4 regions of the Cutibacterium equinum genome follow, and region 2 is predicted to be linked to each of the others. Evidence: riboswitches for the same ligand, from Rfam matches in the RefSeq annotation. Region 2 holds a riboswitch; each other region holds the start of a gene.

Region 1 (3,464 bases), 1.1 Mb from region 2:
TGACGGACTTCATGTCCTCGCCACGCTCGGCCAGAGCACTGGCGAGCATGCCGGTCGAGTTGGCGGCGGAGTAGGTCTCCCAGTAGTCGCCGTCGTCGTGCTCCTTGGTGTTCATGGCCCACGTGGTGGCGTTGGCGGCAGCAGCATCGATCTTGGCCTGGTAGCCGTCCGGGATGAGATGAGAGTTGCGCTGCAGCAGAGTCAGGTCAGACAGGGCGATACCGGTGTAGTCGGGGTCGCCGACGAAGACACTGCTGCCGTCCTGGTTCCGCTTGGTGTAACCGAAAGCGCCGGCGTCCGTGCCGTCAGTGCCCTGAGTCGACAGCAACTTGTCGATGATCTTCTGTGGCACCGGGCGGTTGGCGCGGGTCAGCGCAATGGTGATGAGGTGCGGGCCCCAGTACATGTTGACGCGGTTCTGCATACCCGGGGTCTCATCGTTGATATAGCCGGCAAGCTTGACCCAGAGGTTTCCAGTTTCCTTGCCGAGGAAGTAGGTCGGATCCTCGCCGAGGATCTCGGCGGTCATGATGACCTTCGCCAGACCAGCCGGGTTGTTCTCGACGTATTTCGGGCCTGCTTCCTTGAGGGCCGCAGTCATCTCCTTGACGACGTCAGGATGGGCATCGGAGCCGACCAGAGCAATGATGCCGTCGGCGACACCGCCAGCCTGTCCGTAGGTCGTCGGGTCTTCCTGCCACTTTTGGGCGAGCCAGTCGGCGGCCGCGGCGACGTACTTACTGGTGGCAGCGGTGTCGTTGACCGATCCGGCCCACATGGCACCCTTGACCGGGCTGGCCGGCGGATCGAAGCAGTACGGGGCGGAACCGTCATCAATGGTGGCGGTGACAGGTGCGTGTGATGGCGCGGGCTGCGGGTCAGCGAACGCCGGTACCACGAACGGTGATGCGACGAGTGCACCGGCGGCGAGACCGGCGACCCATCGATTGAGCCTGGTCATGTGGCGGGCCTTCTTCCTGAGGATGCGTTGCGCTCAGGACGGGAAAGCCCCCCGAGTTGAACCCACCGCAGTCCTCGACGGTGTGATGTTCCTTGGCGCAACCCAGGTACTCCGACTTGGGGACGAGCCCCTCACGGTTGCGGGTCAGCTCCGGATTCTCACCGGATTCCCCCGTGGTTGCAGTGTCAGTCTAAGCTCGCGCCCATCACATGTCCACATCTAGTTAGGCGCTGCGAACCTGTGTGTTAGGCTTCACATGGTTTCACCGATGGAGAACCTGGTGCGAATCCAGGACTGTCCCGCAACCGTGTAGACCGACAAAAATGTCGGCTAAGTCGGATCGCCATCGTTGAGATGTCCCGTACTTGTTTCCGTCGTGGACAGCGGAAAAGACGATCCTGGCCCAGCGCTGGATGGCCTAGAAGCGTCCACCCAGTGAAAGGCAGGAATAGTGAGACGTCTACGGGGTTTGGCTGGTCTACTCGCAGCAGCAGTGGCACTGCCAATTGCCATCACCCATCTTGGCCCGGCATCTGCGGCACCGCCGTCCTACGACTCTGATGCGCAGAAGTGCATCAACGAGAACCACGTCTTCGTCTATGCCGAGCGCGATGACGGCCATGTCGATACTGGTTGTGCTACCAAGTTCTCCAACGGTGTGGAAGCCTTGACGTCGGCTGGTTTCGACATCGGTAACACCGATTTCGGTGGTGACCTGGGGTTGTTTATCGATTCGATTAACGGCTATCCGGAAAACCCCGACAAATTCTACGCTTACTGGGGCTATTTCCACGGGAAGCCGGCAGGCAAGAACACCGAGACAACGTGGGAGTACTCGCAGCTCGGTGCGAGTAATTACCATCCGGAGCCCGGTTCGATCGAGGCATGGCACTACATGCTCATCGACGGCCCATGGGAGGTCCCTCCGACCTGGAAGCCGAAGGTCGATCCGGCTCCCACCACTCCGGCGGCCTCCTTCGAGATTCCTGACAAGGCCCTGCAAAAATGCATCACCGACAAGGTGGGTACCACCACTCCCACCAAGGAACAACTCGACGGTGTCACGAGCCTGAGCTGCCGGAACAGGGGAATCAAGGACCTTACCGGTATCGATCAGCTGACCGGATTGGAAAAGGCATTCCTGCCGGAGAACAAGATCAGTGATCTCAAGCCGTTGGCCTCCATGACTGGCATTTTCAGCCTGGATGTCAACAGCATTGGAGTCTCCGATGTCACGCCGCTGAGGTCGTTGACGAAACTGTCGCATCTGGACGTCGGCAAGAACCACATCCGCGATCTGTCCCCACTCAAGGACATCAAGGGGCTGGGAGACACCGACATCGTCTCGAACTACCAGACCGTTGACGGTGGGTCGGCCACTGCCGGGGTCGAGGCCCCCGTCCCGACCGCCGTCGACCATCAAGGCACGACCTTCGTGGCTGATCGTGAGGTTCCTGAAGGCGTCAAGATCAAGGGCAAGAACGTCACGTACCCCTCTGCGGGCGACTACGTGTGGCAGTTCCGCGACGCCTCGATGTACTTCAACGGGTCCATCACGGTCCACGTCGTTGCAGCTCCCGAACCGGCGAAGCTCGTCGAGATCCCTGACCCGAACTTCAAGTCCTGCCTGCAGGACTCCTTGGAGGACGGCGCGCCTCTGACTGCTGAGAATCTTGCTGGGTTGACCGAGGTCACGTGTATCAACAAGGGAATCAAGGACATTACCGGAGCTGAGGCGCTGACGAACGTCAACAGCCTGGTCCTGACGACCAACGAGATTGATAGCGTCGAGCCGCTTGCAGGTCTGACGAAGCTCGAGACCCTGTACCTGCCCAACAACCACGTCACGGATGTGGCGCCGCTTGCGGGTCTGAAGAATATGAAGGCGATGGTCTTGGATCAGAACCCGATCACCACGGTGCAGCCGTTGTCGTCGCTGACCAACTTGACCGATCTGACGATCAACCAGATGAACCGCGGCAAGTACAAGTATCCCGGTGTGACCAGTCTCGACGGGCTGGGCTCGCTGCCTGCACTTGAGCGACTTGTCGCCAACAACAACGTCAACCTGGCTGATCTCTCCGGGATTTCCGGCGCCACCTCGTTGAAGAAGCTGTTTCTCAACGGTGACAAGATCTCCGACCTGACTCCGATCCAGGGGTTGACGAACCTTGTCGAAATTGGTTTCGACAACAATGAGATCTCCGATGTCTCCGCCTTGGCCGGGATGAAGAATCTCACCAAGATAAATCTCAATTCGAACCACATCTCTGACCTCTCACCGTTGTCTGGGGTCAAGAACACCGCATTCATGGGTCTTCGCGCCCGCTGGCAGAAGGTGACGGCCTCTGCCGTTCCAGCCCAGCAGCAGGTTGCGGTCCCGGTGGCGAAGGCTGCCGATGGGTCCAAGGTTGAGTTCACGGCGCCTGAGGGAATTGTGGCTTCAGGTGACATGGTGACCTACCCGGCCGCCAGCGATGAAGGGTATGAGTGGACGTGGTCG
Region 2 (3,464 bases):
GCATCCATCGGCAACACCCCGGACATGTCGTGCCCATCGAGGTGGCGGCAGAGGTACAGCAGCCCGGCGCACTCCGCAACGATCGGCATGCCGGCCGCAGCGTGGGCGCGGACATCTGCTGCCAGCTCGGTGTTGTCCTCAAGATCCGTGGCGTGCATCTGCGGGAATCCACCACCCAGGTAGAGCCCTCGGATCCCGTCGGGGAGACGTCGATCTGTGAGGGGGTCGACGTCAACGACGCGGAACCCGGCGGCCTGCAGCATCTCGGTGGTCTCGGGGTACCGGAAGGTGAAGGCCCGCCCGGCGAAGATGCCGACCATCGGGGGCTCGTCGAAGGACTGGGCTTGCCAACCGGCTGATTCCAGTGCGGTTCTCGGATTCCACGGCTCAGCGTCGAGGTCGGGGGCCGACCTGGCCAACTCCATGACGGCGTCAAGGTCGACGTGCTCGGCGATGAGATCTCCCAGGCTCGCCACCTTGGCAGCTGAATCCTCCCACTCCCCCGCCGGGACCAGGCCCAGGTGGCGTGACGGCACGAAGATCGACTCGGTGCGCGGAATCTGTCCCAGCACCGGGATGCCGAGACGGTCGAGGCCACGGACGATCTCGGCACCGTGGCGGGGCGAGGCGACCCGGTTGAGGATCGCACCGGCGATGGTGACACTCGGGTCAAAGGTCGCCAGACCTGCCACCACCGCGGCGTGGGTGAGGGAGGCGTGGGCGGTGTCGACGACGACGACCACCGGGGTCCGAGTCGTCGTGGCGATCTCGGCGCTGGACCCGCGCCCAGTGCCGAGCTGGCCGTCGAACAGCCCCATCACCCCCTCGATGACCGCGACGTCGGCCGGGTCGGGGGTGAGGAAACCGTGGGCCAGCAGCGGAGCCATGAGCTCCTCACCGCACATCACCGAGTCCAGGTTGCGACCCGGACGACCGCTGGCCATCGAGTGGTAACCCGGATCGATGTAGTCCGGGCCGACCTTGAACGGCGCCACCGTACGGCCACTGGCACGCAGGGCTGCCATGAGACCGGTCGCCACGGTCGTCTTGCCACCTCCCGAGGCCGGGGCGGCAATGAGGATTCGGGGAAGATGCATCACCACTCGATTCCTGCCTGGCCGCGCTGTCCGGCGTCGAAGGGGTGGGTGATCTTGGTCATCTCGGTGACGAGGTCAGCGGCCTCGACGAGCGCAGCCGGGGCGTGACGACCCGTGATGACGACGTGCTGGGTTCCAGGGCGATTGACGAGGGTGTCGACGACCTCCTCGACGTCGAGCCATCCCCAGTGGAGCGGATAGGTGAACTCGTCAAGAAGGTAGAAGTCCATGGCCTGGTTCGCCAGCAGTTCGCAGACGTGCCGCCATCCCTCGCGAGCAGCAGCCTCAGGATTCTCTGCGGCGTCGAAGGATCGTGCCCAGGACCATCCGGTCCCCATGACCTCCCACACCACAGGCCCACCAACGCCGGTCTCCTCGTGCAGTTTCCCGAGAGCCTGCAGGGCGTCCTGCTCACCGACATGCCACCGTCCAGATTTCACGAACTGAAACACGCCGACTCGCCATCCCTGGTTCCAGGCGCGCAGGGCGGTACCCATGGCCGCTGTGGTCTTGCCTTTGCCCTCACCGGTATTGACCGCCAAGATCGGCCGCAACCGTCGCTGTCTGGTGGACAGCCCGTCGTCTGGTGTGGCACCACTGCGCGCCTGCGGCATGAACGACCTCCTTGCGGGTCCGCGCCCGTCAGGCCACGGCTTTTCCGTGACCTGACCCGCCGGATCGACCTGGCTTGCGCTGAGGCGCTCACAGTGGCGGGACCGCTTCGGATTCACACCGAATTCCTCCCTGCGAGTCTGCGTCGATTCTGTCACATCTGGGTGGCAGCCCTCACCGCGCCATCGGGTCAGTCGTCAAGGTTCGGGTGCTCCCTACACCCCTTGGTGTCCCCACCACCACCTAGGCTTCCCACATGACCCATGATCCTGACGCCACCCTCCTCGGACGCACGCCTGGCCTCGACGAGAAGCACTTCGCCCATGACGGGCTCATCACCAAACACCCGGTGAGGGCCGTCGCCCTGGCAGCCCTGCGCCCCATGCCGGACCAACTGCTGTGGGACCTGGGCACCGGAGCCGGATCAATCGCGGTGGAATGGTGCCGCACTGATCCGACCTGTCGAGCCGTCGGGGTGGAGCGCAAGGCAGAACGGGCCGCCAATGCCCGCACGAATGCCGCAGAGCTCACGCTGCCGGGCCAGTTCGAGGTCATCGACGCCGACCTGACCCGAGGTCTCCCGGAGGGACTGCCCGACCCGGACGCCATCTTCATCGGCGGCGGCGCGACGGAGACCCTCGTCAACCAGTGTCGGGCCCGTCTGCCCATCGGGGGACGACTCGTCGTCCATGGGGTGACAATGGAGGCCGAGATGCTCGTGGAAGCCTTGCACCGGGATCTGGGCGGTGACCTCATGAGGTTTAGCGTCGAGACCGCCGACAGCATCGGTCGGCTGCGAGGCTGGAAACCCGCCCGCACCGTCGTGGCGTGGACCTGGCAGCGCGCTGAGTGACGGCGTCAGCGCGGAGTGCTCGCAGACCGGTGTGACAACAACTCGACGACCTCGTTCATCGTCCGGGGACGTTCATCCATGCCAAGACGCCGGGCCAACTCGAGGGTCCACGGCAGGTGCAGATGAGCCCTCTCCACGACGGGCACGTCTGCGAGCAATTCGTCGATCGGCCCCTGCCGTACTCCCCCGTCAACGACGATGAGGGCCTCGTCAGCCCAAGCCAGTGCCAGGTCGACGTCGTGGGTGGCCATCGCCACCGTCGTGCCGTGGTCTCGCAGCCGGTCCAGGGCCGCCAGCATCCTGGTGACTCCGACCGGGTCGAGTCCGGCTGTGGGCTCGTCAAGGAGAAGGAGATCCGGGCGCATGGCGACGGCACCGGCGACGGCGATCCTCTTGCGCTCGCCGTAGGAGAGCTGGTGTGTGGCACGTTCGGCAAGATGGCTGGCCCCGAGCAGTTGCAGGGCCTCAGTGACGCGTTCGCGCACCTCGTCCACGTCTAGCCCCATGTTCATCGGGCCGAAGGAGACGTCCTGACTCACGTCAGCGCTGAACAGCTGGTCGTCGGGGTCCTGGAGGACCAGCTGGACCGCCCGGCGGTGCTCACGAAGCTGGCGGCGCCCGTGCCCGAGCACCGTGTCACCCCTCTTGATCTTGCCCTTGATGGGTTTGAGGGAGCCCGACAGGCAGCGCATCAGCGTCGTCTTGCCTGACCCGTTCGCTCCCAGGATTGCCACGCGAACTCCGGCGTGGAAGGAGACGTTGACGTCAGTGAGCACCATGGGCCGGCCAGGGTGGGTGGCGTACAGGTGCTCGGTCGACAGCAGGACCTCGTCACTCATCTGAGCATCCTTCCGGTCGTCGTCCAACTGATCGCCCAGAGGCCAGCGATGACGAGAACAACA
Region 3 (3,464 bases), 1.1 Mb from region 2:
GGCAGGGCAGCGAAGAACTCCAACGCCGGGGACCACGAGCCGAGCAGGCGACGTCCCGCGGCAGATGCGCTGGTGGGTGGCACCGCTGCCATGCCAACCCCCAACAGTGTCACCAGAACGAGTGCTCGCATCATGGGCGTCATGGTGAGCAGGAGGCCCGAGGCCGTCATAACTCCTCCCAGATGAACTCCTGGACCAGGTGACCACGTTGGTAGCCTCCACATCACCGAGCCCATCGCCGAGTCCGCTGAAGGGCTGACGACAGCCATGATGATCCACCACACGACGACGATCCCGGACAGCCAGCGAGTTGTGGCCAGCACTCCCGGATGGTTTCCCAGCATCGCGAGGGTCACCACCAGACACACCCACATCACCGCGAGAAGTAGCAGATTGGTCGTCGAGATGGCGATAGTGGCCAGGACGACGAGCTCAGCCCCCCAACTCCAGGCGGGGACTGGGGTCGCGGGGGTGTGAATGCGCGAGGTCGTCATGAAGCACTCGCCTCTGGCGATGACGGCGTCCGGTTGTCTCTTGAGGGCTCGCTGGAGGAGCGCTTGGGCCGGGACGCGCCGGTCACGACGAGGGCAGAGACAACGCCGACCCCGAAGAGGGTTCCGCTGACAGCCTTGACCGCTGTCTCGGGATGGGCGCCGCGATCAGTCGTCGGGACGCCGAGATTGGTGCCGACCGGTGGGGGAGTGAACAAAGGGCTACGAGCAGCCTTGACCCCGTCGACGGTCGGGATGAGGACCCATGACGCCGTGCGGCGCGGATCAGTGAGTGACTGCACCCTGACGTCGTGTTTCGTGCCCGTCAGTCCGCGCGGCACCGTCCAGTGGATGTGGGTGATCTGTGAAGGATTCACAGCTGCTGCAGGAAGCTGGCCGATGGCAGTGGCATCGTGCCAGGTGTCGCCCTGCTTGACCTGGACCCGGTAGGTGTCACCGGGAATTGCGCCGACGGCCTGCATGTCGAGGGTCTGACCGGCGGGCTTGCGTTCGGAGTAGCCATCGCCCAGTAGATGCGGCACGAGTGACCCGAAGGCGACGAACTGGCCGGGCATTCGGGTGGTGTCCAGCCCCTCGATGTCTGAGACACTCACCAAAGCCCAGCCGCCCTCGCCGATGTCCGACGAGGAGGGAATGGGCACATACACTTGGGCCATGCCGTGAGCATCGGTGTAGAAGGATGCGCCCTTGCCGATCGGCGTGAGCCCGCTCAGTTCGTTGTCGGAAACAGAGGCGCGGAAAATCCGCACCGTGCCTCGCACATTCGGGTTTCCCCGGATGATCACTCTGGGGGTCGTCCCTTCTCGCAGCCATCGATCGGTGGTCAGGCTGCACACCTTCGCACCTGAGCACAGGCTGGTTGTCTGGGAACTCTGCTCGGCGCGGGCGGGAGCTGCCCCTGCCACGGCGCTGACACAGATCGTCAGGAGGGCGAGTGTCGCCGCGCGGATCATGGAGATGCAGTTCATTCCTCGTCCTCCTGGTCCCCGCGACGATGGCGGCGGTGGATGACGGGCGCCAAGGCCAGGCCCGCGAGAGCGACGACTCCTATACCGACCGGCACCCACCAGGGGGCACCTTTGTGTTCGCCCTCGTCAGGAGAACGACGAGTGTGGTCCTCGCGTCCCCACACCGGCGACGACGACTGGGGGGCCAGTGAGGATCCGGCGCTTGCGGCAGGAGAGGACGCGCGGGGACTGGGGGTCGGTGAACTCGGGGTGGCTGACGGTGAGGACGGACGCGGTCGGGAGGGTGACGCAGAACTGACGGTCGGGAGGCTCGGCGTAGGAGGCGTCGCCGTGACTGTGGAAATCGTGTTGGGGCGGCTGTCGGCACGGTCGCGCTTCTTGTGCGGTCGGGGGCCGTCGGCGTGGTTCGGTGCCGTCGGATTGGGACGGTCATGATGGTCCCCACCGTGGCTGCGACCGGGTTCGTGGGAGGGCTTGTCGCCGCCGTGACCCGATGTGCGAGTGGGTTTGCCCGTTGGTTTGTCGTGGCCACTGGTCGGCTTGTGGGTGGGCTCGCCGGTGGGTCCGTGGCTGGGTTTGCCCGTTGGTCCGTGGCTGGGTTCTCCGGTCGATGGTCCTGGGCCGGGGCCGGGGGCTGGGCCGGGACCAGGACCGGGGCCGGGACCAGGCTCGTCGCCGTGGTCCCCACCCTTGGCAAAATTCGGGGTGACAGGAGGGAGCTGTTCGGAATCAGAGGAGAAGACGATGAGCCCGAAGTCGTTGACGTTGAGGCTTTGCGTCCAGCTACTCTTGGGATCCCACCGTCCGCCGGAGTCCCCCTCCCGAGTGCCGGTGTGGTACCACCAGTAGGCCGGGATCTCGGCGAAAGCGTCGCTCTCGATGCCATTGATCGTCGTGACGATGTCCCCCTGTGTGGCATACCCGAGTCCCGCGAGCTTCAGGACATCCTCTCGGCCATCCCCGGATGTCTTGTGGGCACCAATGATGCAGCGCACCAAAGTCTTCGAGTCGAGGTTCCCCGGGATCTCGGGCTCCACGTCAGCGGGCTTGGCCGGCCAATACACAACGACGGCGAACCCTTCGTCCTTCTGACACCATCCGTCGTGAAACCCTGCCCCTTCGGCATGGGAGGGGACAACCATCATCGACCCCGTGGCGCACATGAGTGCCAGCAGGCTCGCAACGGTGAGTGGGCGGCGACCCATCAGGCTCCTCTCGGCGGGTCACCGCGACGAACGAGAGGGTCGTCACGCCACGCAACCCACGACATGGCATCAACGCTCAACTGATTCGGCGATCCGGCTCAGCCACGTGGCATCACGGTTGCGGGACAGCGCCGGACTCTCACCGGCTTCTCCGTCACAGTTGTCGGTCCGGGGTACACCCCCCGGACCACCCGTACTTTACGCCATGAGCTTGGGGGTGCGGTACCTGCCACCTCAGGTGAACTTCAAGGTGTCCCTGATCGACAGGGGGAAAGAGGCTCTCAGATGATGATGGCGGCGGCGACGAGAACGACGGTGACGCAGATCGTCAACCAGTTCGGATGCACCCGGATCTCGGCGTCGTGAGGCGTCGCTCGGGTGGACTTCTGGTGATCTGACGTCGACTCCGGCTTGGCCTGGGTAGCAGCCGCCTTGCCCACGGGACGACGCTCGATTCGCTCCGTCTCGATGAGGCGAGCAGTCGCGTGAGAGTCCAAGGACCATCTCATCGGTACCTCGGAGCCGATGATGACCTGCGGGAGGTGATCGGCAGTGCCCTTCATCGCAGTGGCCGTCCCGCGCGCCGGAGCAGCCCATGCCGAGATAGTGCGCGGCTTCCGGGCCCCTTCAGCGTCAGGACGGCGCTCAGCCGTCAGTGACAGGCCCCATCGTCCCGTGACTTCAGTGATTCGATCCCAGGGAACCTCCCAAATCCGGAATTGATTGACGACCGTCACCCCGTCGTCATTGATCCGAATTTCGGCCACTCCCCAAATGAT
Region 4 (3,464 bases), 230 kb from region 2:
GCCTTGCAGGGGCTGACCGAGGAGATCGAGCACCTCGGGCGGCGTATCAGCCTGTTGGAGGATGCTGAGCTTGACGCCATGCAGGCCGTCGAGGATGCCCAAGCTGCCCACGCCGACGCTGATCGTCGTCGTGTCGAGCTGGATGGCCACATCCGTACCGTGTTGGCCTCGCGCGACGCCGGCCTCAAAGGTATTGACGACGAACTGGCCGAGTTGCAGCGTGCGCGCCAGACCCAGGCCGGCGGTATTCCGGCCGATCTCCTCAAGCTTTATGATCTGCTGCGCGAGCGCACCGGCATGGGATGTGCCAAGCTCGTCCACGGCGTGTGCGAGGGGTGTGGCATTGCCGCAAATGCGGCCGATCTGCGCACCTATGCCGCAGCCGCCGAGGACGATGTCGTGCGTTGCGAGGAGTGCGAGCGCATTCTGGTGCGCACCGGGGAGTCCCTCTGACCAGGTACGCCGTGCCAGTGTGGCGACGATGCCGTATTGACCGTAGAATTGTCGTTTGGACGAGTCATCCGGGTGATCGCGGCAATCCCTGAGTTGTCGAGGAAAGTCCGGGCTCCACAGAGCAGGGTGGTGGGTAACGCCCACCCGGGGTGACCCGCGGGAAAGTGCCACAGAAAACAAACTGCCGGCTTTCGGGCCGGTGAGGGTGAAACGGCGGGGTAAGAGCCCACCGCGTCATCGGTGACGATGACGGCACGGCAAACCCCACTTGGAGCAAGGCCAAGAAGACCGTGAGGTCGCGGACGTGTTCGAGGGCTGCTCGCCCGAGCGTCCGGGTAGGCTGCGCAGCCGAAAGGCTGGAGGATGCCAGTAATGGTGTTCACAGATGGATGATCACCGGCCCTGATGGGCCACAGAACCCGGCTTACAGGATGGCTCGTCCCTTCCTGTCATCGGGGCCATGAAGTCCGGAACCCGCACCCCCAGCCTGTCCACGTCCATCTCGGGCAGGACACGTGGAAGAGCCACGAGGGCCGCCACGCGCACCCTCATGCCTGGTATGGCCGCAAGGGGATGGGATGGCTACGAGATCAGCGCCGAGCCGCCTACAACGAGATCTATCGGAAGACGACGATTCGGTTCACTGACCTGTTCAAGTGAGGTGAGACCCCGTCAAGGGGGCATACACAGGGGGTGCTAACATCCTCGCGTCAGGTTGCTCGTGACATCACGAGCGCTGGAATCCGGTGAGAGGCCGGAGCTGACGCGCAGCGGTATGACTGATCCGCCACGGCGAACGCCACTGGTGCCATGAGCACTGGGAAGGAGTCGGGGCTGGAGACGAGGTTGAGCCCGAAGACCACCTGACATCGTCCTGTTGGTACCCGGCCGCGCACGCCGAACACAGAAAGCTGGCTTCTCCATGCACCTCGTCCCCTTTCGTTGCGCTCTCGTAGCGTCGGTCATTCCCGCTGTCATGCTCGCCGGATGCGCCGGCGCTCCCAAGGATTCCTCGGCATCGGGATCAGCATCAGCATCGGCACAAGGCCCGATCACCATCACCAATTGCGGACAAAAAATCACCCTCGACAAGCCCGCGACAAGGGCTGTGACCCTCAATCAGGGAGCCACCGAGGACGTCCTGGCCATCGGCGGTGAATCCACACTCGTCGGCACCGCCTACCTCGACAGTGAGATTCCGGCGAAGTGGAAGAAGGCCTACGACTCGGTCAAGGTGCTCGCCAAGCAGTACCCCTCCAAGGAAACCTTCCTGGCCGCCACACCTGATCTGGCTGTGTCTTCCTACTCCAGCGCTTTCACTGACAAGGCTGTTGGCACACGGGAAGAGCTGCGGAAGCAGGGGATTGCGACCTACATCAGCCCCTTTGGTTGCCCGGAGGGCACTCCCGTGGCCGATGCCACCTGGGAGAACGTCTGGAAGGAAATGACCGAAGTAGGAACCCTCATCGGCGCCAAGGATGCCGCTGACAAGGCCATTGCCGAGCAGCGTGATGCCCTCAAAGAGGTCACCGGGAACAAGCACGGCACCGAGACGTCGATCGTCTGGTTTGACTCGGGAGACAAGACCCCGTTCATTGGCGCAGGCCACGGTGGGCCTCAACTTCTCATGGACGCTGTTGGAGCCAAGAATCTCTTCGCCAATCTCGATGGCGGGTGGGCAGACGGCTCGTGGGAGAAGATCGTTGCCTCCAATCCGGACGTCATCGTTGTCGCCGATGCAAGCTGGTCCACGGCAAAATCGAAGATCGATTACCTCAAGAAGGATCCTGTCCTCAGCCAGATGAAGGCGGTCAAGGAGAACAAATTCGTCACGGTGCCCTTCGCCCAGAGCACCCCGGGTGCTGAGCTTGTTGACGGGGCCAAGACCCTCAATGATGGTCTTGCGAAGATCAACGGCAAGTGAGTCGCTGGCGTAGCTGGCTGATCGCCGGTGTTCTCGTCGCTGCCCTGGTCGGCACTGTCCTCGTGGTGCTGGGGATCGGGGCGGTACATGTCCCTGTCCGGGATGTTGCCAGGGTGGTGGCCCGACGATTCCGCCTCATTGCCGGGGCCGATGTTACCGTCCTCAACGATCAGATTGTCTGGCAGCTGCGGGCTCCCCGAGTCATCGGGTCGATGGTCGTCGGCGCGTTGCTGGCAATGTGTGGTGCGGTACTGCAGACCTTGACCGGCAATGACCTGGCCGACCCCTACCTGCTCGGTATTTCCAGCGGGGCCTCGGTAGGTGCCGTCTTTGTTCTCGTCGTCGGGATTTCCAGCACCCTGGGCCAATCGGTCCTCATGACCTTGGCTTCCTTCGGAGGGGCTGTCGGTGCCCTGGTCATGGTCTTGGGGATGGCTACCGGTCGTTCCGGGGAGTTGCCGCCCAGCCGCACGATTCTTGCCGGTGTGGCCGTCGGTCAGCTGTGCGCAGCGGCCGTGTCCATGATGATTATGGTTTTCGGTGAGTCGAACGCTGCCAGGTCGGCGTTGTCGTGGACTCTCGGCTCCTTCACGGGTCTGCGGTGGGGATCGACGATCGCGCTGGCAGTTGCAACCCTGCCTGCCCTGATGGCGGGGATGGCCTTGTGCCACATCCTCGATGCCTTCGCTTTCGGCGATGTCAGCGCGATGTCCTTGGGAGTTCCGGTCAATACCGTGCGGTGGGCGATCATGGTCGTCACAGCCCTGCTGACTGCGTTGAGTGTGGCCTTTGTCGGTCCCATCGGCTTCGTCGGGCTGACGGTTCCCCACATCGTGAGGTTTTGGACTGGGCCGCGTCATGCCCAGCTGTTACCGGCATCAGCCCTTGCCGGAGCCTTGCTCATGGTGTGGTCCGACACTGCGGCGAGGTGTTTGCGTCCAGACACCGAGATTCCTGTCGGGGTTATTACGGCGGCTGTCGGAGCTCCGGTACTGGTCGTTCTGCTGCGGCGACAGGCTTCGCGATCATGACAGCGGAGACAACAGCAGCGTTGCGGGCTGAAAATCTTGGCTGGAGGGTCGATGAG

What was found. Region 2 has a riboswitch for cobalamin ahead of cobO (cob(I)yrinic acid a,c-diamide adenosyltransferase). Riboswitches for the same ligand answer to the same signal wherever they lie in the genome.
Region 1: linked by a shared signal. The riboswitch ahead of O6R08_RS08370 (hypothetical protein) and the one ahead of cobO (cob(I)yrinic acid a,c-diamide adenosyltransferase) in region 2 are both predicted to bind cobalamin.
Region 3: linked by a shared signal. The riboswitch ahead of O6R08_RS08310 (hypothetical protein) and the one ahead of cobO (cob(I)yrinic acid a,c-diamide adenosyltransferase) in region 2 are both predicted to bind cobalamin.
Region 4: linked by a shared signal. The riboswitch ahead of O6R08_RS03000 (ABC transporter substrate-binding protein) and the one ahead of cobO (cob(I)yrinic acid a,c-diamide adenosyltransferase) in region 2 are both predicted to bind cobalamin.

What each region holds. Positions count from the first base shown of each region.
Region 1 covers NZ_CP115668.1:1,834,526-1,837,989, reverse strand. Annotated here, with positions in the region: gene O6R08_RS08370 (hypothetical protein) at 1-961, opposite strand, end outside; cobalamin riboswitch at 1,046-1,175, opposite strand; gene O6R08_RS08365 (leucine-rich repeat domain-containing protein) at 1,455-3,464, shown strand, end outside.
Region 2 covers NZ_CP115668.1:425,492-428,955, reverse strand. Annotated here, with positions in the region: gene O6R08_RS01925 (cobyrinate a,c-diamide synthase) at 1-1,097, opposite strand, end outside; gene cobO (cob(I)yrinic acid a,c-diamide adenosyltransferase) at 1,097-1,711, opposite strand; adenosylcobalamin (AdoCbl) riboswitch at 1,742-1,865, opposite strand; gene cbiT (precorrin-6Y C5,15-methyltransferase (decarboxylating) subunit CbiT) at 1,966-2,562, shown strand; gene O6R08_RS01910 (energy-coupling factor ABC transporter ATP-binding protein) at 2,568-3,401, opposite strand; gene cbiQ (cobalt ECF transporter T component CbiQ) at 3,398-3,464, opposite strand, start outside.
Region 3 covers NZ_CP115668.1:1,822,598-1,826,061, reverse strand. Annotated here, with positions in the region: gene O6R08_RS08320 (hypothetical protein) at 1-494, opposite strand, end outside; gene O6R08_RS08315 (hypothetical protein) at 491-1,480, opposite strand; gene O6R08_RS08310 (hypothetical protein) at 1,477-2,685, opposite strand; cobalamin riboswitch at 2,755-2,888, opposite strand; gene O6R08_RS08305 (PH domain-containing protein) at 2,967-3,464, opposite strand, start outside.
Region 4 covers NZ_CP115668.1:658,896-662,359, forward strand. Annotated here, with positions in the region: gene O6R08_RS02990 (zinc ribbon domain-containing protein) at 1-453, shown strand, start outside; RNA gene rnpB (RNase P RNA component class A) at 514-896, shown strand; cobalamin riboswitch at 1,149-1,334, shown strand; gene O6R08_RS03000 (ABC transporter substrate-binding protein) at 1,376-2,377, shown strand; gene O6R08_RS03005 (FecCD family ABC transporter permease) at 2,374-3,408, shown strand; gene O6R08_RS03010 (ABC transporter ATP-binding protein) at 3,405-3,464, shown strand, end outside.